DNA from 2 places in the Collinsella sp. AM24-1 genome. Region 2 is predicted to be linked to the other one. Evidence: predicted binding sites of a transcription regulator. Region 2 holds the regulator's gene; the other holds the start of a gene.
What was found. The regulator NrdR, encoded in region 2, represses ribonucleotide reductase genes. The targets are predictions, from matches to a motif close to AAACACNATATATNGTGTTT.

Region 1 (11,118 bases), on a different contig from region 2:
AGCTTATGAGGCGAGAGGGCCTGCTTTCGCTTGTTAACGCCTCCGAGGAGGTTATTCGCTTTTTGGAGATTGCCCGACTTGTCGACATCCTGCATGTAGCGGGTCCGGCACGGGAGTCTATTCCCGCCATTCCGGTGGGGGAGCTGCCTCGCTGGAGTAAGAGCGTCGAGGTCCGTCAGGGTATCGAGAATCTTCCATACTATCGACATCGCATTGCCGAACTCCTTGAATCGCTTCCGTTGCGTCGCGACGAGCGCTACGATGTCGCATTGGCGTCGGGGGAGGCGCTGGGTAATGCCTATGACCATGCGGGCGGTATCGGGTGCGTCCTGACGGTTCAGGCCTATGGCGATCGCGTTGTGGTCGAGGTACTTGATCGAGGTGCCGGCTATTCTATCGATGAAACGAGCGAACCGGTCGCATCTGAGGAGCGCGGCCGTGGTATCAAGCTTATGCGTATGCTCGTCGATAACGTGGAGGTTGCTCGTCGTACGGACGGCGCCGGCACGCGCGTGCAGATGGTGAAGCTGTTTAGCGGAGCGCTGGAATCGTGTGCCTAGCCAATCGCTTTAGCGCGTTTAGCTACTAAGAACATGCGGCAGACAAGTTTTTTGAAAAAAGTACTTGCGTCTTTTGGACAACTCGCGTAAATTAATAACCCGCAAGCGGACATGGCTCAGTTGGTAGAGCACAACCTTGCCAAGGTTGGGGTCGCGGGTTCGAGCCCCGTTGTCCGCTCCATTGCATTTCCGGACCGTTTAGGCGGTCTTTTTTCGGCGAAGTGGCCAAGTGGTAAGGCAGAGGCCTGCAAAGCCTTTACCCCCGGTTCGAATCCGGGCTTCGCCTCCAGGCAACATCCGGGCGCTCCGGCGCCCGTTTTGTTTTACATATGCGGACATGGCTCAGTTGGTAGAGCACAACCTTGCCAAGGTTGGGGTCGCGGGTTCGAGCCCCGTTGTCCGCTCCAAACGTAACAGCCCGACTACTACGGTAGCCGGGCTTTTTCGTACCCATCTTCTGGGCCCGAACCCGAGAGGGAGCGAGCGTTTTGGGGCGTGTCTGTGGCGTTGTTTGCCGCGAATGTCCGCTTTGGGCGTATCATCGTGGGCATCTCGCAAAACCTCGTTGCAAGGGAGACTCATCCCATGGCTACAGAAAAGTCCTCGTCGCGCCCATGGATGTCCGATGCCGCGATCTATCAGATCTACCCGCGCTCGTTTAAGGATTCGACTGGTTCGGGTCTGGGCGATATCGCGGGCATTACCCAGCAGATGGACTATCTTGAGCGGCTGGGTATCGAGGCCATCTGGCTGAGCCCGTTTTACCCATCGCCTCTTGTTGATGGCGGCTATGATGTGGCGGACTACTGCGATGTCGACCCACGTCTCGGCTCGCTTGATGACTTCGATGACATGATCGCTGCGGCTCATACGCACGGCATCAAGGTCATCGTCGACATCGTGCCCAACCATTCGTCCAACCAGCACCCCTGGTTCAAAGCCGCTCTTGCCGCCGGCCCCGGATCGCCCGAGCGCGCCCGTTATATCTTCCGCGATGGTCGCGGCGAGCACGGCGAGCTGCCTCCCACCAATTGGAATGCCAACTTTGGTGGCCCCGCCTGGACGCGCGTCGCGGACGGTCAGTGGTATCTGCACATGTTTACGCCCGAGCAGCCGGACTTTGACTGGTCATGCCCCGAGGTTCACGCGTTCTTTTGCGACGTCCTGGCGTTTTGGAGCGATCGAGGCGTCGATGGCTTTCGCATTGATGTGGCGCACGGTCTCGCCAAGGACCTCGACCGCGATGACCTCGACCGGTGGCATCTCGCCGAGGGCGATGACATGGTTGACGACGGCACCCATCCGCTGTGGGACCGCAACGAGGTCCACGAGATCTATCGCGAGTGGCGCCGAGTGTTCGACCGCTATAATCCGCCGCGCAGCGCCGTTGCCGAGGCGTGGGTGCTGCCCGAGCGCCAGTATCTCTACGCGCGCCCCAGCGAGCTTGGCCAGACATTCAACTTTGAGTTTGCCAAGGCCACTTGGACCTATGATGACATGCACGCTGCAATCGAGGAGGGCTTGAAGGCGGCTATCGAATCCGATTCCGCCTCGACCTGGGTACTCTCCAACCATGACGTGCCGCGCGTGGCGACGCGCTATGCCCTGCCGCAGATCAAGGCGACGCGCTACCACCAGATTGCGCTCGACTGGCTCTTACGCGACGGGTCGTCTTATGACGAGGACCGTGAACTCGGCGAGCGCCGCGCGCGGGCGGCCCTTTTGCTTGAGTTGGCGCTTCCGGGCTCGGCATACGTGTATCAGGGTGAGGAGCTCGGCCTTTTTGAGGTGGCTGACATCCCGTGGGCTGCACTCGAAGATCCCACTGCGACCAATACGCACGGACCGAAGCGCGAGAAGGGGCGCGACGGCTGTCGTGTGCCCCTGCCGTGGGTGGCGGCGGACGACCCCGTGCAGGGCGGATCGTTTGGGTTTTCACCGGCGGACGCCGATGCGGCGCCCCATCTGCCGCAGCCTGCATGGTTTTCCGATTACGCTGCCGATAGGGAAGAAGCGGATCCGACATCGATGCTTGCGCTCTATCGCGACGCCCTCTGGCTGCGGCGCAAGCTGCGCGGGTGCGCCAACGATCTTGCGTGGCTCGATCTTGACGGGCGCACCGGCCTTGCGGATGGTGCCGAGGGCGCTGAGGGTGGCGTCATCGCCTATCGCCGCGACAACGGCTGGGCGTGTGTGACGAACTTCGGCGCAGCACCCGTGGAGCTGCCGGCGGGTAGGGTCCTGCTCACCTCATCACCGCTTGTAGACGGTGGGCTCGCGCAGGACAGCTCTGCCTGGATCATGCTCGGTGAGATGTAAGGGCCTCTTGCGGCGAGCTTGCGTTTGCCTGCACCTTCCGTGGTGGTTGATGTCTTCGCGAGGTTCGCGAGGGTATCGCAAAACTTTTCAAAAAAGTTCTTGCATAGGATGCGGGTATCACGTAAGATTAATCCTCGTAAGCGGACATGGCTCAGTTGGTAGAGCACAACCTTGCCAAGGTTGGGGTCGCGGGTTCGAGCCCCGTTGTCCGCTCCATTTGGGCGTTTAGCTCAGGGGGAGAGCGCTTCCCTGACACGGAAGAGGTCAGAAGTTCAAATCTTCTAACGCCCACCAAATGTTCGCAGCTCAGAGGCATCGCCTCTGGGCTGTTTTGTTTTGGTCGCCAAATGGGTCGCCAAATACGTCACCAAATTTCGAGTTTTTGATCTTCCGGGATGCCTCTCAGTAGTCATCCGAGGAAACTCTCATCTTCTCCGTTTGCATACACATATCTTTCAAGGATTCGTGCCGCGGTTGCATGAGGCTCGGCAAGGCATGACCGCAACATGTTGGTCAAGCATAATCTTTTGGATTCTTTTGGCGTGAGCGGCTTGGTTTTGGTAGGATTTGTCAGCGGCTTGACTAAGGGGGTTTTATAACTGCCATGCAGGTAGCCGTGTTGGTAACGTTTTACCGACTTGTCAAATACCCCTCATTTTTAATGCGTCTGCAAAATGACTAATTGTTTTGACCTGCTGAAACACTATATGTTGTGTTTGATTTAAAAAAAGAATACAGGATATAGATGCCTCTTTGTCGTATGATAGATGGCGGACAGAGAACGAAGACCTTAACTGCCTCTTTTGAACGTATCCTTGAGCCGCTTGATCGGCTCCTGGGAATGTCCGCATGGAGGCTTATGGTTTATCGAGAACACAGATTGCGCGACGGCGCCGCAAGACAGGGGCAAGCCCTGCCGGGCATCGTTTGGCTCTGAAGCGCAATGAGGCTACGATGCGAAAGAGGCAAGAGGATGAAGATCATCAAGCGCAGCGGCACCGAGGTTGTCTTTGACATCGATAAGATCGTCAATGCCATCCGCGCCGCCAACTTGGAGGTCGAGGAGAGCTCTCGTCTAACCGACCGCCAGGTGGTTTACGCGGCACAAAACGTCGCCGAGGCATGTGAGAACGCGGGCCACACCGTTTCGGTCGAGGAGATCCAGGATTTGGTCGAGGACGAGATCATGCGTCTCGACTGCTACGAGGTTGCCCGCCACTACATCATCTATCGCTATGTCCAGAGCCTGAAGCGCCAGAAGAACACGACCGACGACAAGATTCTGTCGCTGATCGAGTGCAATAACGAAGAGGTCAAGCAGGAGAACTCTAACAAGAACCCGACCGTCAATTCCGTCCAGCGCGACTATATGGCCGGCGAGATTTCCAAGGACCTGACTCAGCGTGTGCTGCTGCCCCAGGAGATCGTGGATGCCCACAATGAGGGCCTGATCCACTTCCACGATTCCGACTACTTTGCCCAGCACATGCATAACTGCGACCTGGTGAACCTAGAGGATATGCTCCAGAACGGTACTGTTATCTCGGGTACGCTGATTGAGAAGCCGCACAGCTTCTCGACGGCTTGCAACATCGCGACGCAGATCATCGCCCAAGTTGCTTCCTCCCAGTACGGTGGCCAGTCGATTTCGCTGACCCATCTTGCCCCGTTCGTCGAGGTGAGCCGTCAGAAGATTCGCGGCGAGGTCGCCCGCGAGCTCGAGGAGCTCGGCGTTTCCGCATCTCCCGAAAAGGTCCGCGAGGTTGTTGAGGACCGCCTGCGTGACGAGATCCGTCGCGGCGTCCAGACGATTCAGTATCAGGTCGTGACCCTTATGACCACGAATGGCCAGGCGCCGTTCGTGACGGTCTTTATGTATCTCAATGAGGCCCGTACGCCCCAGGAGAAGCACGACCTTGCCATGATTGTGGAGGAGACGCTTCGTCAGCGCTATGAGGGCGTTAAGAACGAAGCCGGCGTGTGGATCACCCCGGCGTTCCCCAAGCTCATCTACGTGCTCGAGGACGATAACATTCGCGAGGATTCGCCGTACTTCTATCTGACCAAGCTCGCCGCCAAGTGCACCGCCAAGCGCATGGTGCCCGACTACATCTCCGAGAAGAAGATGCGCGAGCTCAAGCTGTCTAAGGGCGAGACTGCCGGCAACGGCGATTGCTACACCTGCATGGGTTGCCGCAGTTTCCTGACGCCCGACCGTTCGGGCAACGGCTTTAACAATGTCGCCAACGCGCTGAACTATGACCCGACCAAGCCTAAGTACTACGGTCGCTTTAACCAGGGTGTTGTGACCATCAACCTGCCCGATGTCGCGCTGAGCTCGCATCAGGACATGGATAAGTTCTGGAAGATCTTCGACGAGCGCCTTGAGCTGTGCCATCGTGCCCTGCTTTGCCGTCATGAGCGCCTGATGGGCACGCTTTCGGATGCCGCGCCGATTCTTTGGCAGTACGGCGCCCTGGCGCGTCTGAAGAAGGGCGAGACGATCGACAAGCTGCTCGTGGGCGGCTATTCCACCATCAGCCTGGGCTATGCCGGCCTGTATGAGTGCGTCAAGTACATGACGGGTCACAGCCACACCGAGAAGGAGGGCACGCCGTTCGCCATGGCCGTCATGCAGCGCATGAACGACAAGTGTGCGGAGTGGAAGGCCGAAAGTGATATCGATTTCTCGCTGTACGGTACGCCGTTGGAGTCGACGACCTACAAGTTCGCCAAGTGCCTGCAGCGCCGTTTTGGCATTATCCCGGGCGTGACGGACAAGGGCTACATTACTAACAGCTATCACGTCCATGTGTCCGAGGAGATCGATGCCTTCGACAAACTTAAGTTTGAAGGCATGTTCCAGCAGCTTTCGCCGGGCGGTGCTATCTCCTACGTTGAGGTTCCCAACATGCAGGACAACCTCAAGGCTGTCATTCGCGTGATGCAGTACATCTACGACAACATCATGTACGCCGAGCTCAACACCAAGAGCGATTACTGCCAGGTGTGCGGCTACGATGGCGAGATCAAGATTGTCGAGGATGACGGCAAGCTGGTGTGGGAGTGCCCCAGCTGCGGCAACCGCGACCAGGAGAAGATGAACGTCGCTCGTCGTACGTGCGGCTACATCGGTACCCAGTTCTGGAACCAGGGTCGAACCGAGGAGATCCGCGACCGCGTGCTGCATCTCTAATAACCATTCCAGGCCGCCCCGTAGCGAGGCCCCGGACCTTTACTCGCTATTTCGGACAGTCCTGGCTCACGAACAGGAGGCGCCACTGGCGCCTCCTGTTCGTGCGGAACTCATAGCGAGTAAAGGTCCGGGGCCTCGCTACGGGGCGGCCAAGTTGATGTAACTGAGATGCAGCACGTAGCCTGCTCGCTCCTCGAAGTTCTTAGCGGAAATGAGTTGACTTGCAACAACGCTTTGCTTGCGATGGCGGTTGAGCCGCAACCCAGTTTTTATTAGACCTCGAACCCTATACTCGATGTTCGCTTCGTTCATTGAGTTACCCTTTGCATGAGGCCGGGACATATCGTCCCGCCCGCAGTTTCGCAGGCCGAAGGCCGAGAATGTTTGAGGACGGGATGATATGTCCCGGCCTCCCGGGAGAGTTACCTATGAACTACGCGAACATTAAGTATTTCGACATTGCTGATGGAGAAGGCGTCCGCACTTCTCTGTTTGTGAGCGGGTGCCGTCGTGGCTGCAAGAATTGCTTTAACTCCGTCGCGTGGGACTTTGCCGCGGGCGAGCCGTTTGATCGTGCCGTCGAGGACAAGATTATCGAGAGCCTCGATCATCCCTTTATTGACGGCCTGACGATTCTGGGCGGCGAGCCTATGGAGCCCGAGAATCAAGCGGGACTCGTTGATTTTGTCGAGCGTGTTCGCGCGGCCTATCCAGCGGGGTCGGGGAAGACTATTTGGTGCTTCACCGGCGATGTGCTCGAGGAGCTTATGCCGGGAGGCCGCCACCATACCGAGGTCACGGACCGTATCCTTGCCTGCCTCGACATGTTGGTGGATGGCCCGTTTGTTCAGGATCTGTATGATATCTCATTGCGTTTTAGGGGCTCGAGTAACCAGCGCGTGATCGATATGAACGCTACGCGCGCCCGTGCTGAGCGCGAGGGCGTTGCGCTTTGTGATGCGGTTGAACTTTGGCGTGATGATCCGGTCTATTCGACCCATACTATGTAGCTTGTGGTCGATGCCGGAGGGCGTGGTACCATAGCGCGAACGTGAAATCGGAAAAGTGAGGCCCAGATGGTCGATCAGGAAAAAGTCGAGGCCGCCATTAAGCTATTGCTTGAGGGCATAGGCGAGGACCCAACTCGTGAGGGCCTGTTGGAGACCCCGGCGCGCGTTGCCCGTATGTATGGTGAGATCGCCGGCGGCATGGGCCAGAGTGCCGAGGAGCACCTGTCCAAAACCTTTGCCGTCGCTTCGAACGATTTGGTTATCGAGCGCGACATCACGTTCTATTCGCTGTGTGAACATCATCTGCTACCGTTTTATGGCAAGGCCGCCATTGGTTATATCCCTAACGGTCGGGTGGCTGGGCTTTCCAAGCTCGCCCGCACGGTTGAGGTTTATGCCCGCCGTCTGCAGCTGCAGGAGCAACTGTGTGCACAGGTTGCCGATGCCCTCATGGACTATCTCGCTCCCCAGGGAGCGATTGTGTTGATGGAGGCCGAGCATATGTGCATGACGATGCGTGGCGTGCAAAAGCCCGGCACCAAGACCGTGACGCTCGCTCGCCGCGGCGTCTTTGAGACCGATCCCGCGCTCGAGGAGCGTTTCTTTAGGATGTTGGGCCGCTAACCATGAGAGTCGTCAACGACTTTACATCGAAGACCGATGAGGGGACGTCGCGTCGCGGCTTTATGGCTTCGGGCCTGGCCCCCTTTGGTGCCATGCCTCGCATTGATTACATTTGTGCCAACGGGCTGTTCCGACGGCACCTGGGCAACATTGCACAGTTGGAATCGGGGCGCATCTTCTGCCGCCACGGTATTGACCATCTGCTCGATGTCGCTCGCATTATGTGGATCAAGAATCTCGAGGAACAGCTCGAATTTGACCGCGAGGTCATCTACGCCACGGCACTTCTTCACGATATCGGCAAAGATGAACAGTATGAATCGGGTATATCCCATGATGTTGCAAGCGAACGCGTCGCTGATGCGATTCTCGGCGGCATGCCCGATGACGTGGCGTTTGAGCCGGCCGATGCCGCAGCCATTAAGACGGCCATTCTGGGCCATCGAAAGCTGCGCGTGAACAGCCAACCGCTTGAGCGTCTGCTCTATGCAGCCGACAAAGCGTCGCGCGCCTGCTTTGCATGCCCCGCGCGCAATGCTTGCAACTGGAGCGATGATAAAAAGAACCTGTCGATTCGCGTGTAGTTAGTTTGCGCGGTCGGGGTTCTAAACGAAGGAGACGATCGCGTTGAGTAACAAAAAACTGCCCGAGAATGCAACCAAGACTGAAGGTGCTGAGCTCGCCCGCCGTGGAAGGGGCGAAATATCCACCGCAACGGCGGTGCCTCACGTGAGCTATGACGATCTGCGCCATGCCGATCGTATTGTCATTGACGGCCTTGAGGTTTTTGCCAACCATGGCGTGTATCCCGAGGAGAACGCGCTGGGTCAGAAGTTCATCGTTTCTCTGGTGCTCTATGCCGACCTGCGCGCGGCGGGGGAGCACGATAACCTGGATGCCTCGATTGACTACGGCTCGGTGTGCCACGATGTCGATGGCTATCTGCGCGAGCATACGTTTAAGCTCATCGAGGCGGCAGCCGAGGGGACAGCCCAGATGCTGCTGCGCCGTTATCCCTCGCTGCTTGGTGTGCGCATAAAGCTCGATAAGCCGTGGGCTCCTGTTGGCCTGCCCCTGGCAAGCTGCGGCGTCGAGATCGAGCGCGTGCGCTAACCGGTTCTAATACGACTCTATGGGTGGCTGCTTGAGCCGCTGCGACAGAGCTTTATTGTTGGGACAGTACGTGTCGAGCAGGGCGTGGAATCGCTGATTGTGGCTTGGCTCGAGCAAGTGGACGAGCTCGTGGGCGACAACCATGTCGAGGCATTCGATGGGATAGGCGGCAAGTTCGAGTGCGATGCGAATGGCGCCGGTCTTGGGCGTGCATGATCCCCAGCGCGTTTTCATGCTGCGCACGGAGACGCGGGCCACGGTGACGCCCATTGCGATTTCGTACGCGTGCACCATATCGTACAGCGCCGTGGTGACCTCGGTTGCATAGAGCTGGTCGATACGGGCTTGGAGCTCATCGGACGTTAGGCCGTCGAGGATTGCGTGCCGCTTGGCCTGTGGGCCTTCGTCCGATTCATCGGTACCCATAAAACTTGCGAAGGTGGCCTGTTTGGGTCGCGGTGCGGGTGATGTAAAGTTGTGATCGAGTGCATCCTGTACCGTGATGGGCTTGCCCCAAAGTGCAATGATGGACGAGGGGCTGAGCGGCTCTCGTGCCGTCGCCTGACGCTGCTCGCGCTGGGCAAGTCGGCTGGTAATCCAGGCGCTGTTGCGCTTCACAAACGCTTCGATACGCTCGCGGGTGGCGCCGAGCGGTGCGCTGGCGTGGACCTCACCGCTCGAAGTGACGCGTAGGTTGAAGTTCTTGACGCACTTTTTGGTAACGACGACGGGGATGGGTGTCCCATCCGGTCGGGATGCGGAAATCGTAAACTGCTGCGTCAAAAGCGGTCCTTTGGATTGGGGACGGGCCGGCATGTCGACCGTTCGGCATGCCGGCCCGCTCAAGGGATGTGAAATTAATAACGCTCGAAGAAGGCAAGCGCGTTGTCGCTGCAGAGCTTTTGCATCACGGTCTTGCCAAAATGCTTGGAAAGCATGTTCTGGAACTCGGGCATCATGCTGGCATCGGAGAGGAAGGCGGGCACCGTGGCACCGTCCCAGTCGCCACCGAGTGCGATGACGTCCTCGCCGCCCAGGTCGAGCCAGTGCTCGATATGTGCCGCCAGCTGGTCGAAGGTGACGTCTGCGGCGGTCTTGTTGGTTGCGTCGTTGGAAAGGAACTCGCTGCAGTAGTTGAGGCCGACGATACCGCCCATGTCGCGAATGGTGCGGAACTGGTCGTCGGTGAGGTTACGCTTGACGCCGCAAACCGCGCGGGAGTTGGAGTGGCTGGCGACGAAGGGGCGCGTGGCGCGGGCGGCGACCTCGTCAAAGCACTCATCGTTGAAGTGGGAGACGTCGAGCACCATGCCGGCGTGCTCCATCTGCGTAAGCGCCTCGATGCCGGCGGCGGTGAGGCCGGCGTGGGTGTTGTGGCCGCTCGCGAGCGGTCCCTGCGCGTTCCAGCTGAGTGACGACATAAGCACGCCCAGGCTCTTGAGCACCTCGATCAGCGCGGGGTCCTCGGCAAAGAACGTGGCGTTTTCGATGGTGTGGATGCAAGCGACCTTGCCGTCCTTGAGCGCGGGGCGAATGTCTGCGGCGCTGCGCACGTTGACCATACGGTCGTGGTTGAGCATTGCCTGGCCGCTCATATGCGCCATGATCTGCGCCTGGAAGCGCGCGGCGTGGGCGGTGGGAATCTCGTCGGGGACAAACGTGGCGAAGCACTGTGCCCACGGCGTGTTGCCGATCTTTGCGAGCGAGATGGCACAGGCGTTACCCTCGATGAGGTCGAAATCTTGCGGATGCGTTTCGTCGCCGGGGAAATAACCGTCGGTGCCGGCGGTAAAGCGCAGGTCGAGATCGAGCGTGGCCCAGCCGATTCGGTCGGCAGTGTCGCAGTGTAGGTCAAATACGGGATATGCCATGGTTCCTCCGGTTGCAGCGTTTCTTTGCAAACTGTCATTGAATTGTATGACTAGGGTATAGTTAGCGCCATATGTTCACGGCGGCCCGCGTTGTGCGCCGCCCTTATCACGGAGGTTACCATGTCCAACCAGGGCAAGAAGGTCAAGACCCATTATCGCGGCACGCTCGATGACGGCACGCAGTTCGATAGCTCCTACGATCGCGGCGAGCCGCTGGAGTTCACCTGCGGCGCCGGTCAGATGATCAAGGGCTTCGACGCCGCTGTTGTCGACATGCAGGTGGGCGAGAAGAAGACCGTGCACATTCCTGCTGCCGATGCCTACGGCGAGCACAATCCCGAGATGGTTCTGACCTTCCCGGCCGAACAGGTTCCCAACATCAAGCAGATCGAGAAGGGCATGAAGCTTTTCCTGTCCACGCCGAG
Region 2 (11,118 bases):
TGGCTCCGTCCGAAACGGCGGTCACAACCTGGCGTAAACGCTTGGAACGGATATCGCCGGCTGCGAATAAGCCGGGCGTACGGGTGGCCATCGAATCGTCGGTGACAATGCCGCCGTCAGGAGCCAGATCGACTAGATGCTCAACCAGCTCGGTATGCGGCAGCATCCCCGTAAAGACAAAGATGCCAAACGAGCCAGGTTCAAATGACTCGGTATGAGTCTCGCCAGATGCATTGTCCTTAAAGGTAATCGTCGTTGGCATGGCTTCGCCCGATAGCTCCACAATACTAGTTTGGTACCTAACTGTAATATTGTCCTTTGCGAGTACTTTCTGAACAACACCATCGGGCGCACGAAACTGGTCGCGGCGCAGCACGATGGTCACACTGCTGGCAATGTCGGACAGGAACAGCGCCTCTTCGCATGCCGAATTGCCACCACCGATTACAAAAACCTGCTTGCCGCGGAAAAACATGCCGTCACATGTTGCGCAATATGAAACGCCACGACCGCGATACGTATCCTCGCCTGCGAAACCTGCCGGACGCGGCGTGGCACCCATGCAAGCGATAACGCTCGAGGCCAGCGTATCGCCCATATCGTGATGCACCGTAAACAACGCTGCATCGGCATCGTAATCGATACCCGTAACCATGCTCCATGTAACCTGTGCTCCCAGGCCCTCTGCATGCTGCTGAAAACGCTCGCCAAGTTCGGCGCCACTCAGGAGCGGGAAACCCGGATAGTTCTCGACCTCATTGGTTGTGGCGATCTGCCCTCCCGACATGCCCTGCTCAATCACGGTCGTCGTCAGGTTGGCACGCGCAGCATAAATGGCGGCAGCATAGCCCGCGGGGCCGCCACCGATAATCGCAACATCGATCGGCTTATCGGTAGTCATGAAGCGTCCTTTCGTCGAAACGTTGTCGTTCTTTGCGCTCATACCCAAATTTACGTGAACGTGACACTCATGCACTACAATGATAAATCCGTATTACAAAGCTGAAGGGGAGTTATCGATGGACCAGGCGCAGACGAGTGACGACGCTCCCCTGCTCACGCACAGCACTCCCCAATCGGAGCAAACCACGCTCCTGGCTCAGCAAAAACCTCTCGTGACCATCGTGCACGCCTCGGTCGGCTCGGGCCACAAGGCCGCCGCAAATGCAATTGCGCAGGCGTTCGACCTCATTCGCGGCACCAGAGGCATCCCCGAGGATATTGAGATTGAAGTGCTCGATATCCTTGATTTTGGACGCATTAAATTCGACGGCAATAAGACCGCGGCATCTTTTACGGGAGCCACGCGACCCATTTACGACCTGACCTGGCGATATACGCTTACAGGACATCTGCTCTGGGGTGGTGGCACGGCATGGTCGCGAATTATGTTCCCTGCCTTCAACGAATATATTCGCAGCCGCAGGCCAATAGCCGTGGTCGCAACTCACATCACGGCAGCCAATGTTGCCGTAGGCGCCCGCGTAATTACGGGTATGGATTATCCGGTCATCTGCGTACCGACCGACTACGAAGTCGAGGGCTGGTGGCCCCACAAGGACACCGATCTATTCTGTGTTGCCAACGAATTTATGGCCGAAACGCTGCGTCCGCGCAAGGTGCCCGAGGCAAAGATTCGCATTACCGGCATTCCTATTCGCGCGGGATTCGACACGGATTACGATCGCGAGGAAGAGCTAGCCAAGTTCAACCTCCCCACCGACAAGACCGTCGTGTTGGTAATGGCCGGTGCCAGTTTGCCTCAACCGTACGTCCGCTTTCGAGCGGCGATGGACCAGACCCTCCCCTTCCTACGAAGCTTCGAAGACATGCACTTTGTCTTTTTGCCCGGCAAAGACATGGAGTATGCCACCCGGCTGAAGACGCTCTTCGATGCCATGAAGCTCGAGAACGTCACGGTGTTGGACTATGTCGACGACATGGCGGCCCTCATGCACGGCTGCGACCTGGCAATCCTCAAATCGGGCGGACTCACGGTCACCGAGTGCCTATGCGCACATCTGCCGATGATCCTGCTGGGCAAGTCCTATGGCCAGGAAAAGGCCAACACCACCATGCTTACCGGCTTGGGCGCTAGCATGCACGTCACCACGGCACGAGAGCTCATCGTAACCCTGCGCCACCTGCACGACCATCCCGAATCACTCAAAGCCCTACTCATCAACGGCGAAGTTCTACGCCGCCCCCACGCAGCCGAAGACATAGCCATCGCAACCATGGAGCTCGTAGGCAAACCCCAAAAGCGCAAACGAGCCTTCTGCCGCTTCTACTGGGGCGGAAAACCCGCGCATATCCGCTAGCGTCTTTATGTCCGCTTACCTGCGGGAGGCCCCTATATATCATCCCATGCTCAAACATTCTCGCTTCGCTGCGAAACTGCGTTTACGTACTAGCAGCTATACCAGATTCCCCTCCAGTAGAATCTGCAAAGGGGAACCAGAAAATATAAATACAGTAAGTCGATGCGACAAAGGAGGCGTCCCTTTATCGCATCGACTTACTAGAAAAGTAAATATTGTTTCAAGCGAGTAGCCGCCCGCCCGGGGCTTACCTATATCGTTCCACGCGCAGTTTCGCAGCGAGCGAAGCGACGCGAGAATGTTTGAGCATGGAATGATATAGGTAAGCCCCGGGCGGGAGGGATACGAGCGCCCTAGGCGATGCCGCTGGAGCCGAAGCCTCCTTTGCCTCGGTCGGTTTCGTCTAGTTCTTCTACTTCTATGAGATTGACCGTGGGGACTTCTTGGATGACGAGTTGGGCTATGCGGTCGCCTTTGTTGATTTGGATGTTGTTGGAGGGATCCAGGTTGATGAGGATAACCTTGAGTTCTCCTCGGTAGTGGGCGTCAATGAGGCCCGGCGTGTTGACTATAGACAAGCCCTGCTTGATGGCCAAGCCGCTGCGGGGCTGGACGAAGCCGGCGTAGCCATCGGGCAGGGCGATGGCCAGCCCCGTAGAGACCAGACGGCGTTCGAAGGGCTTCAGGAAGCAGTCTTCGTTGGAGCGCAAATCCAAGCCGGCATCAGTGGGATGGGCGTATTTGGGAAGCTCGACGGTGGGATCGAGACGCTTTATGTTAACGGTAATGTTGGACATGGAATCACCTTAGCTTGTCGAGCTCTTGCAGAAACTCATCGACGTCTTTGAAATCGCGGTAGACCGAGGCAAAGCGGATGTACGCCACCTTGTCAATCTTGGCCAAGCGCTTGAGCACCATGTCACCCAACTCATGGGACGTGACGGCCGTCAGTGTGCGAGAGCGCAGCTCGACCTCGATGTCATCGATAATCTCATTGAGCTTCTTAGTGTCGATATCGCGCTTGATGGTGGCGCGCATCAAGCCGACAAGAAGCTTATTGCGATCGAACCGCTGCTTAGTTCCATCTGACTTAATGACCTCGATAGGGTCCTCGCATCGCTCAAACGTTGTAAAGCGGTAGTTACACGAGCAACATTCGCGACGGCGCTTAATGGTGTTATTTGACTCCTGCATACGGGAATCAACGACGCGGGTATGTGCCTTGCCGCATTTGGGACAGCGCATGGTACCTCCTCTTAAACGATAACAAGGGTACCATGCGCAGCGCGATAATGATTACGAACGAGCAGGAACCTTAAGATGCGCACCGGCGGCGAGCGAACCATGCTCCAGATGATTGACGTTACGGATCATGTCGGAAGTCTCTTGCGTGGAAAGGCCTTCGATTGGATATTCCTCGGCAAGCGACCAAAGAGAATCGCCAGTCTGAACGCGAATGGTCTCGTAAGTAATGTTGGAAACGGACTCGGCATACGCGGCGTGACGAGCGCTAAAGACCGAAGTAGCGAGGACAAAGAAGAGCGCAAGCGCAACGGCGACGGCGACAATCGTCGGAACCTTCAGGGCAACGCGGGCCGACGCGACTACAGCCTGCTGATTGCGAGCAGGCTCTACGGTCAAAGGTTGAATGCCGGAGCGGCCACCCTGAACAACCGTAAAAGTGGGTTCTGCAGGCGTCTCGAGCTTAAGGGCGAGGTTTCCCTGGACCATATTCGTTGCGTTCATCATGTTCTCCTCTCGCGTGTTTTGCTGAGAACAGTTTTATCAAGCCGCGCGGACAAAAATGTCTAGCGCGAGAACGAATGTTCGGTTATTATTATCTTCGAACAGTTGTTCCTGTCAAGCAAAATTCGAACATTTGTTTGACATGGGTAGAGAGGATGCCCTGATGGCTCGCAAAATTACCAAGCGTCAGCAGCAAATTTACGACTTCATCAAGGAATATCAGCAGGAGAAGGGTTATCCGCCCAGCGTGCGCGAGATGGCTTCTGCCGTGGGCCTTTCCTCCCCAAGCACCGTGCACGCTCATCTCTCTGCCCTGGAGGCGCGCGGGCTACTCAAGCGCGATGCCACCAAACCGCGTGCCCTGGAACTCTTTAACGAAGACGGTTCCTCTGTCTCAATTTCTAAATCTGACGAGCCCACCGCAGCTCGCGGGACGGTCTCGCTACCGCTCGTTGGTCGCGTCGCGGCTGGGATCCCCATTCTGGCCGAGCAGAATATCGAAGACACGTTTACTATCCCGACCGAAATCGCCACCGATCAGGGTTCCTTTATCCTTGAGGTACATGGGAGCTCAATGATCAATGTCGGCATCTTCAATGGCGATTACATCATCGTCCGTGAACAAAAGAGTGCCATGAACGGCGAAATTGTCGTGGCCATGATTGATGGTTCAGCGACCGTCAAGACGTTCTACAAGGAGCAGGGACGCGTACGCCTGCAGCCCGAGAACGACACCATGGAACCTATCTATGCAACGAATCCCGTTATCCTGGGCAAAGTCGTCGGCTTGATGCGCCGGTTCTCGTAATGCAAAAACGCATAACCATCTTTGATACCGTCCGCGGGTTTACGATGATTTCTATGGCAGGTTTTCACGCTTGCTATGATCTCGCCTACCTGTACGGCTGGGATATGCCCTGGTTTACCCAGTCAGTCTTTCAAGACATCTGGCGCGCCAGCATCAGCTGGGTATTTTTGTTTATCGCGGGTTGGATGTGCACCCTTTCGCGCAACAATATCAATCGTGCCGCCAAATACGCCTTAGCAGCACTCGTTGTCTGGTTGGCAACAACACTTGTCTCAGTCGACGATTCGGTTAATTTTGGCATCATCTACTGCATGGCCGCATGCACCGGCATCGTGGCGTTGACCGATCCCGTCCTTAAGAAGATAACGGCAAGATGGGGCATGCCCCTATGCCTTGTGTTGTTCGCCATCACCTGGAGCATCCCCAAAACGATCTACCCTGTCCCCTACCTGGCGTGGCTGGGATTTCCGAGCCCTGGGTTTGTCTCAGGTGATTACTACCCCATCATCCCGTTTATCTTTATGTATCTTGCAGGATACTTCGCCGCACACATAGCGAAGAGTATCGATAAGACCGTCCCAAGCTGGGCCTACGTCAACCCCCTGCCGGCGCTCGCCAGGCTTGGACGTCACGCTCTCCCCTTTTATCTGCTGCATCAGCCCATCATTCTGGGCATTTTGGAGCTCGTCTACTCGGTGCGATAACGCTCGAGCCGCGGTGCAATACGAGCCGGCAACTTCGCCACAATGCGAACGCCGTCCTCGAGATATTCCTCATGCAGAAGGGTTCCCTGCTCATGCACCAGCGTGATGAGAGCGCCCTCGCGATACGGGATATCAGCGGAGAGCAACACATCGGTGGCAGCCGACTCGCGAGCAATCCGGTCGACGAGATCGTCGAGCCCCTCGCCCGTTTGGGCCGAGAACAGAACGGCCTCCGGATAGCGACGACGGAAACTCAATCGATCGACGCTATCGAGAAGATCGATTTTATTGAATACGGTCAGCGTCAAACGCTCTCCGGCGCCGATCTCATCAAGCACGCGGTCGACAGCCTCCAGCTGCCGCTCATAGTCCTCGTCAGACGCATCTACGACTTTGAGAATTAGATCGGCACCCAACACCTCGGACAGCGTCGATTTAAAGGCATCGACCAGGCCATGCGGCAGCTTTTGAATAAAGCCGACGGTATCGGTAATCGTCATGCCGCGACCGCCGGGCAGGCGATACGAACGCGTCGTCGGGTCGAGCGTAGCAAACAGCTTGTCCTGCGAAAGTACCGTAGAGCCGGTCAGACGATTGAGTAACGTCGATTTACCGGCATTGGTATAACCGGCTAACGCGACGCGAAACGCCGGTGACTCAATGCGACTCTTGGATTGAACATCGCGACGCTGTTCAACCTGCTTGAGCTCACGACGAAGCGCAGCGATCTTATTACGAATGAGGCGACGGTCGACCTCGAGCTGACTTTCGCCCTGACCAAAACGTGAGCCGATGCCGCCGCGCGTCTGCTCCTTGGCGAGATGGCTCCACATGCCACGCAGGCGAGGCAACAAATATTGAAGCTGTGCCAGCTGTACCTGCAGGCGTCCCTCACGCGTCTGAGCATGCAGGCCAAAGATATCCAGGATCAGTGCTGTGCGATCGATAATCTTTACCGGCTCGCCCACGGCTTTCTCCAAATAGGATTGCTGCGAGGGGGTCAGGTCGTCGTCAAAAATAACGACATCGGCATCCATGCGGTGCACCAGGCCGCACAGCTCTTCAACCTTACCGGAACCGATAAACGATTTAGGATACGGCTTTACCAAACGCTGCGACAAGCGTGCCACGCACCGGGCACCAGCTGTGTGGGCAAGACGCTCCAGCTCATCAAGCGAGCGATCGAGCGGCCATGCATTGTCGCGCCACTCAACACCAACTAAAATGGCACGCTCGGGCTCGGGTGCCGTGGGAACAAGGGGGAAACGGGCCATTAGGCAGCCTCAATACGATGCAGGATATCCTCAACGACCTCATCGATCGTACATTCATCCATATCAAACCACACGATACGGTCATCGCGCTTAAACCACGAAAGCTGACGCTTGGCATAACGACGCGAACGCATCTTAATGAGTTCGCGGGCCTCATCCATGCTCATCACGCCATTGAAAGCATCAATGATCTCTTTATAGCCAATTGCCTGCATCGACGTCAGGGCATCTCCCAGACCCTGGGCCATAAGACCGCGGACCTCATCGACAAGACCCTGCTCAAACATCAGATCGACGCGCAGATTAATGCGCTCGTAGAGCACCTCGCGATTACGCGTCAGACCAAACCATAGGGCATGATAATGCTCGCGCGGAACACTAAACTGACTTTTTTGCTGTGCATAGGAGATACCATCATCATGCATCTCGAGCGCACGAATCACACGGCGCACGTTATGGGGATGAATAACAGCAGCCGATTCTGGATCGCGCTCGGCAAGCAAGGCATGCAGTTCTTCCTCGCCAATACGCTCGGCAAGCTCCTGATAGCCCGCACGACGATCGTCCTCAAGTTCACCCGAGGGAAAGTCCATCTCATCGAGGGCGGCCTTGAGATACAGCCCCGTACCTCCGCAAAAAACCGGCAGGCAACCCGAACCAAGGAGACGTTCAACATGCGCGCGAGCGTCGGCCTGATAAAGCGCAGCAGAATATGCCACACCCGGCTCTACAATGTCGACGAGACGCAGCGGCGCCGTGCACTCATCGGGCGCCATCTTTGCGGTACCGATGTCCATGCCGCGATAGATTTGCATCGCATCGCACGACAGCACTTCGGACGAAAGACGAGCTGCCAAACGGTCGGCAACATCACTCTTACCAACCGCCGTCGGACCGACGATCGCAACGGCGGAAAGACCTGACCCGGGAGAAACCATTAGCGCGGCTCGCCCACAACGGAGCCGGACAAATACCAGGTCTTGGCAACGTCAACGTCAACATCAACGATCTTGCCAACAAGCTGATCGATGCTGTAACCCTCGGGGATAGGCGCATGCACGGTCTGATTCTTGGGACTCTTGCCCAGCAGGACCGCGTCGTTCTTTTTACTCGTTCCCTCAATGAGCGCCGGAACCACAGTATGAAGCTCACCCTGGTTATACTCGTGTGCCGTGGTCTCGATAACCTTAACCAGACGGTTGAAACGCTCGAGAATAACCTCATGCGGCGTAGGATCGTCAATCTCGGCGGCCGGGGTACCGGCGCGCTTGGAATAGATGAAGGTATAGGCCTGAGCATAGCGGACCTTCTCGGCAAGTGAGAGCGTCTGCTCAAAGTCTTCTTCAGTCTCGCCCGGGAAGCCAACGATAATGTCGGTCGAGAGCGCGATATCGGGCATGCGGTTGCGAATGCGATCGACAAGGCCCAGATAGTCCTCGCGTGTATAACGGCGATTCATCTCTTTGAGGATCCGCGTCGAACCGGACTGGACGGCCAAGTGCAGCTGCGGCATAACGGCAGGCGTCTCGACCATGGCGTCGATGGTCTCGGGCAGCAGGTCCTTGGGATGCGAAGACGTAAAGAAGATGCGCTCCACGCCCGTATCGCCCACGGCACGCAGCAGATCGGCAAAACGCGGCTTGCCAAACAGATCGCGACCATATGAGTTAACGTTTTGGCCCAACAGCGTAATCTCACGCACGCCCTGGCGCACCAGACCGGTCACCTCGTCGACAATCTCCTCGAAGGGGCGGCTCTTTTCGCGACCACGCACGTACGGCACGATGCAATAGGTGCAGAAATTATTGCAGCCTGTCATGATGGGCACCCAGGCGTGATACTGAGTCTCGCGATGCCACGGCATGCTCATGGCATCCGTATCCTCATGCTCATTGGTGCGGATATGACGCTTACCATCAAGGAACGCCTCGGCAATGAGCTCGGCCACATGCGCGATGGAATGTGTACCGAAGATGACGTTGACGTTATCGACGTTGGTGAGCAGGCCCTCGCCATCGCGCTGCGCGATGCAACCGCCAACGGCAACCACGCGCTTGCCCGAAGGCGAAGGCGGCAGGCTTTTACAGGAATTGCACTGACCGTACAGGCGAGTATCGGCGGCCTCGCGCACGCAGCACGTCATGAAGACAACGATATCGGCATGCGCAGGATCGAGCGCCATGAGGCAGCCATACGAATCAAGCAGACCGCTCACACGCTCGGAGTCGTGCTGATTCATCTGGCAGCCAAAGGTGCGGATAAAGTAGGTTTTACCGGCAAGAATATCGCGTACGGAACGCTGGTCCATGTGCATAAGTCCTAACGATGGGGAGCGAAACGAGGCAAGCAGAAGCTATGCCACAGGCTTAACATCATCCATGACGACGTTATCCATAGTAGCTCGATTGATCTGGTGAACATAGATAGAAAGGCGGATGGCCGTGCGCGACTCCCCGTTAATGAGGATGTCGGAGAACACGGGCGCGCAGGAAATATCAAAACCGGTTGGAATCAAAAAACCGCGCGCGATAGCAACGGCCTTAATGGCCTGGTTGACGGCACCGGCGCCGACACACTGGATGTTGACGGGTACACCATCCTTGACCATGCCGGCGATGGCGCCGGCAACGGACGCGGGCGATGATTTGCTTGATACCTTCAGGCAATCCATGAAGAAACTCCTGCATTTAAAAGTACGTTTTAACTGCAATAACTGTATCGTACCGAGTGGACTCGGTAAAGGCACTATTCCTCTTTGGCAAGATCAAAGGTCACGGTGATTCGATCACGCGAAACACGGATCTTTGGGTCACCGCAAAGGTTGAGATAGTACCGGGCGGCAAGGTCATTAAAGTCGCGCTCCACAGCACGCGAAAACTGTGCCATGTCATCCTTGGCAATACGTAGCCCGCGACGATCCTTCGCGAGATCGACAGGAGCCGGCGCATGCGAGGACGAATCACGCTCGCGCAGCAGACGCGCGGTCACACCGCGAACGGGCTTAATCTGCCCTGCCAAAATGCGATGGGCCGTGCGCTCGGACATCTCAAGACCCAAACCCGAACAAATACGGATAAAGTCCTCGGCATCAGAAGCAAGGCCTAAACGATCGACAACCGGAAGCTCGCTCTCGTCATCAATGAACAGGAGACGAGACGTATCGAGCCGACTTGACGCTTGAGCATAAAGGGTCGCGGCAATCTCAGACGGAGAACCGAGATAGACATCGCAACCACGCAACTCCTCGAGCGCAAACTCACAAGCAGCGCGAATAATATTATGTGGACCGCGAGCGCAGACATAACGTCCGTCCTCATCCTTGACGGCCTGGGGCCAGCTGGACTGATCGGCACGCTCACTGAGGCGGTCGGCCGCAACGCTCACCTTGAAGGCTGAACCAAGATCGACGCCGGACGTGACCACACGGGCCTCGTCGGTGTTCTGCTTAATCGAAAACAATGCCATGCCACGACCGTGAACGCCCCAACGGTCCATCTTCATGCTCTCGAGCTTGGAGGTAACGCGGGCATCAAAGATTCGCTCTTGCATATCCTGCGGAACGCCCGAACCGTTATCCAGAAAGACAAGCGTGCGGACGCCATCTTCCTTGGTCGTGGCGAGATAGACCTTGTCGGCGCCGGCATCGCGAGCATTACGGAGCATTTCGATGACGATGTCCTCGACATGCTGAATGTCGTGCTTAGCCTGGCGCCGCTCGGCCTCCGAAACGCGGAGGCGGACATACCCCTCGCCAAGGTTCTCCTCGACGCGAAGGTTGCCCTCCCCCGACATCGACGCGATAAATGAGATGAGCTCGTTCGCGTCGCTCATGTTATTTAGCGATATCGACAGCGCGGCTCTCGCGAATCACGACAACGCGCACCTGACCGGGATACTCCATCTCTTCCTCGATCTGATGGGCGATATCGTGAGCCAGAACCGTGGACTGGGCATCGGAAATCTTGTCCGGCTGGACCATGACGTGGACCTCGCGACCGGCCTGCATGGCATAGGTACGTTCGACGCCGTCATGGGAGTTGGCGATCTCCTCGAGCTTCTCAAGACGCTTGATGTAGTTCTCGGCAGACTCGCGACGGGCACCGGGGCGAGAGGCAGAGACAGCATCAGCGGCCTGCACCAGGACATCGAGTACCGTGTTGGGGTCGACATCGGCATGGTGAGCCTCAATAGCGTGGACGATAACGGGCTTCTCGCCATAACGGCGGGCAAGCTCGGCGCCGATGACGGCATGCGGGCCCTCGACG

Region 1: nrdD (anaerobic ribonucleoside-triphosphate reductase) is a predicted target of NrdR. The motif match lies at 3,578-3,597, and genes of this name have one in related genera.

Annotation. Positions count from the first base shown of each region.
Region 1 covers NZ_QRHM01000008.1:59,288-70,405, reverse strand. The annotation lists gene DW661_RS04640 (anti-sigma factor antagonist) at 1-560, shown strand, start outside; tRNA gene DW661_RS04635 (tRNA-Gly) at 666-741, shown strand; tRNA gene DW661_RS04630 (tRNA-Cys) at 776-849, shown strand; tRNA gene DW661_RS04625 (tRNA-Gly) at 892-967, shown strand; gene DW661_RS04620 (glycoside hydrolase family 13 protein) at 1,146-2,879, shown strand; tRNA gene DW661_RS04615 (tRNA-Gly) at 3,020-3,095, shown strand; tRNA gene DW661_RS04610 (tRNA-Val) at 3,099-3,173, shown strand; gene nrdD (anaerobic ribonucleoside-triphosphate reductase) at 3,853-6,075, shown strand; gene DW661_RS10150 (hypothetical protein) at 6,214-6,387, opposite strand; gene nrdG (anaerobic ribonucleoside-triphosphate reductase activating protein) at 6,504-7,085, shown strand; gene folE (GTP cyclohydrolase I FolE) at 7,152-7,709, shown strand; gene DW661_RS04590 (HD domain-containing protein) at 7,712-8,293, shown strand; gene folB (dihydroneopterin aldolase) at 8,337-8,822, shown strand; gene DW661_RS04580 (M48 family metallopeptidase) at 8,829-9,605, opposite strand; gene DW661_RS04575 (dipeptidase) at 9,680-10,693, opposite strand; gene DW661_RS04570 (peptidylprolyl isomerase) at 10,814-11,118, shown strand, end outside.
Region 2 covers NZ_QRHM01000003.1:7,968-19,085, forward strand. The annotation lists gene DW661_RS01615 (NAD(P)/FAD-dependent oxidoreductase) at 1-901, opposite strand, end outside; gene DW661_RS01620 (glycosyltransferase) at 1,020-2,321, shown strand; gene dut (dUTP diphosphatase) at 2,675-3,118, opposite strand; gene nrdR (transcriptional regulator NrdR) at 3,123-3,566, opposite strand; gene DW661_RS01635 (LysM peptidoglycan-binding domain-containing protein) at 3,618-4,067, opposite strand; gene lexA (transcriptional repressor LexA) at 4,231-4,875, shown strand; gene DW661_RS01645 (heparan-alpha-glucosaminide N-acetyltransferase) at 4,875-5,579, shown strand; gene hflX (GTPase HflX) at 5,564-6,853, opposite strand; gene miaA (tRNA (adenosine(37)-N6)-dimethylallyltransferase MiaA) at 6,853-7,791, opposite strand; gene miaB (tRNA (N6-isopentenyl adenosine(37)-C2)-methylthiotransferase MiaB) at 7,791-9,161, opposite strand; gene DW661_RS01665 (stage V sporulation protein S) at 9,207-9,524, opposite strand; gene DW661_RS01670 (ATP-binding protein) at 9,599-10,684, opposite strand; gene rny (ribonuclease Y) at 10,686-11,118, opposite strand, start outside.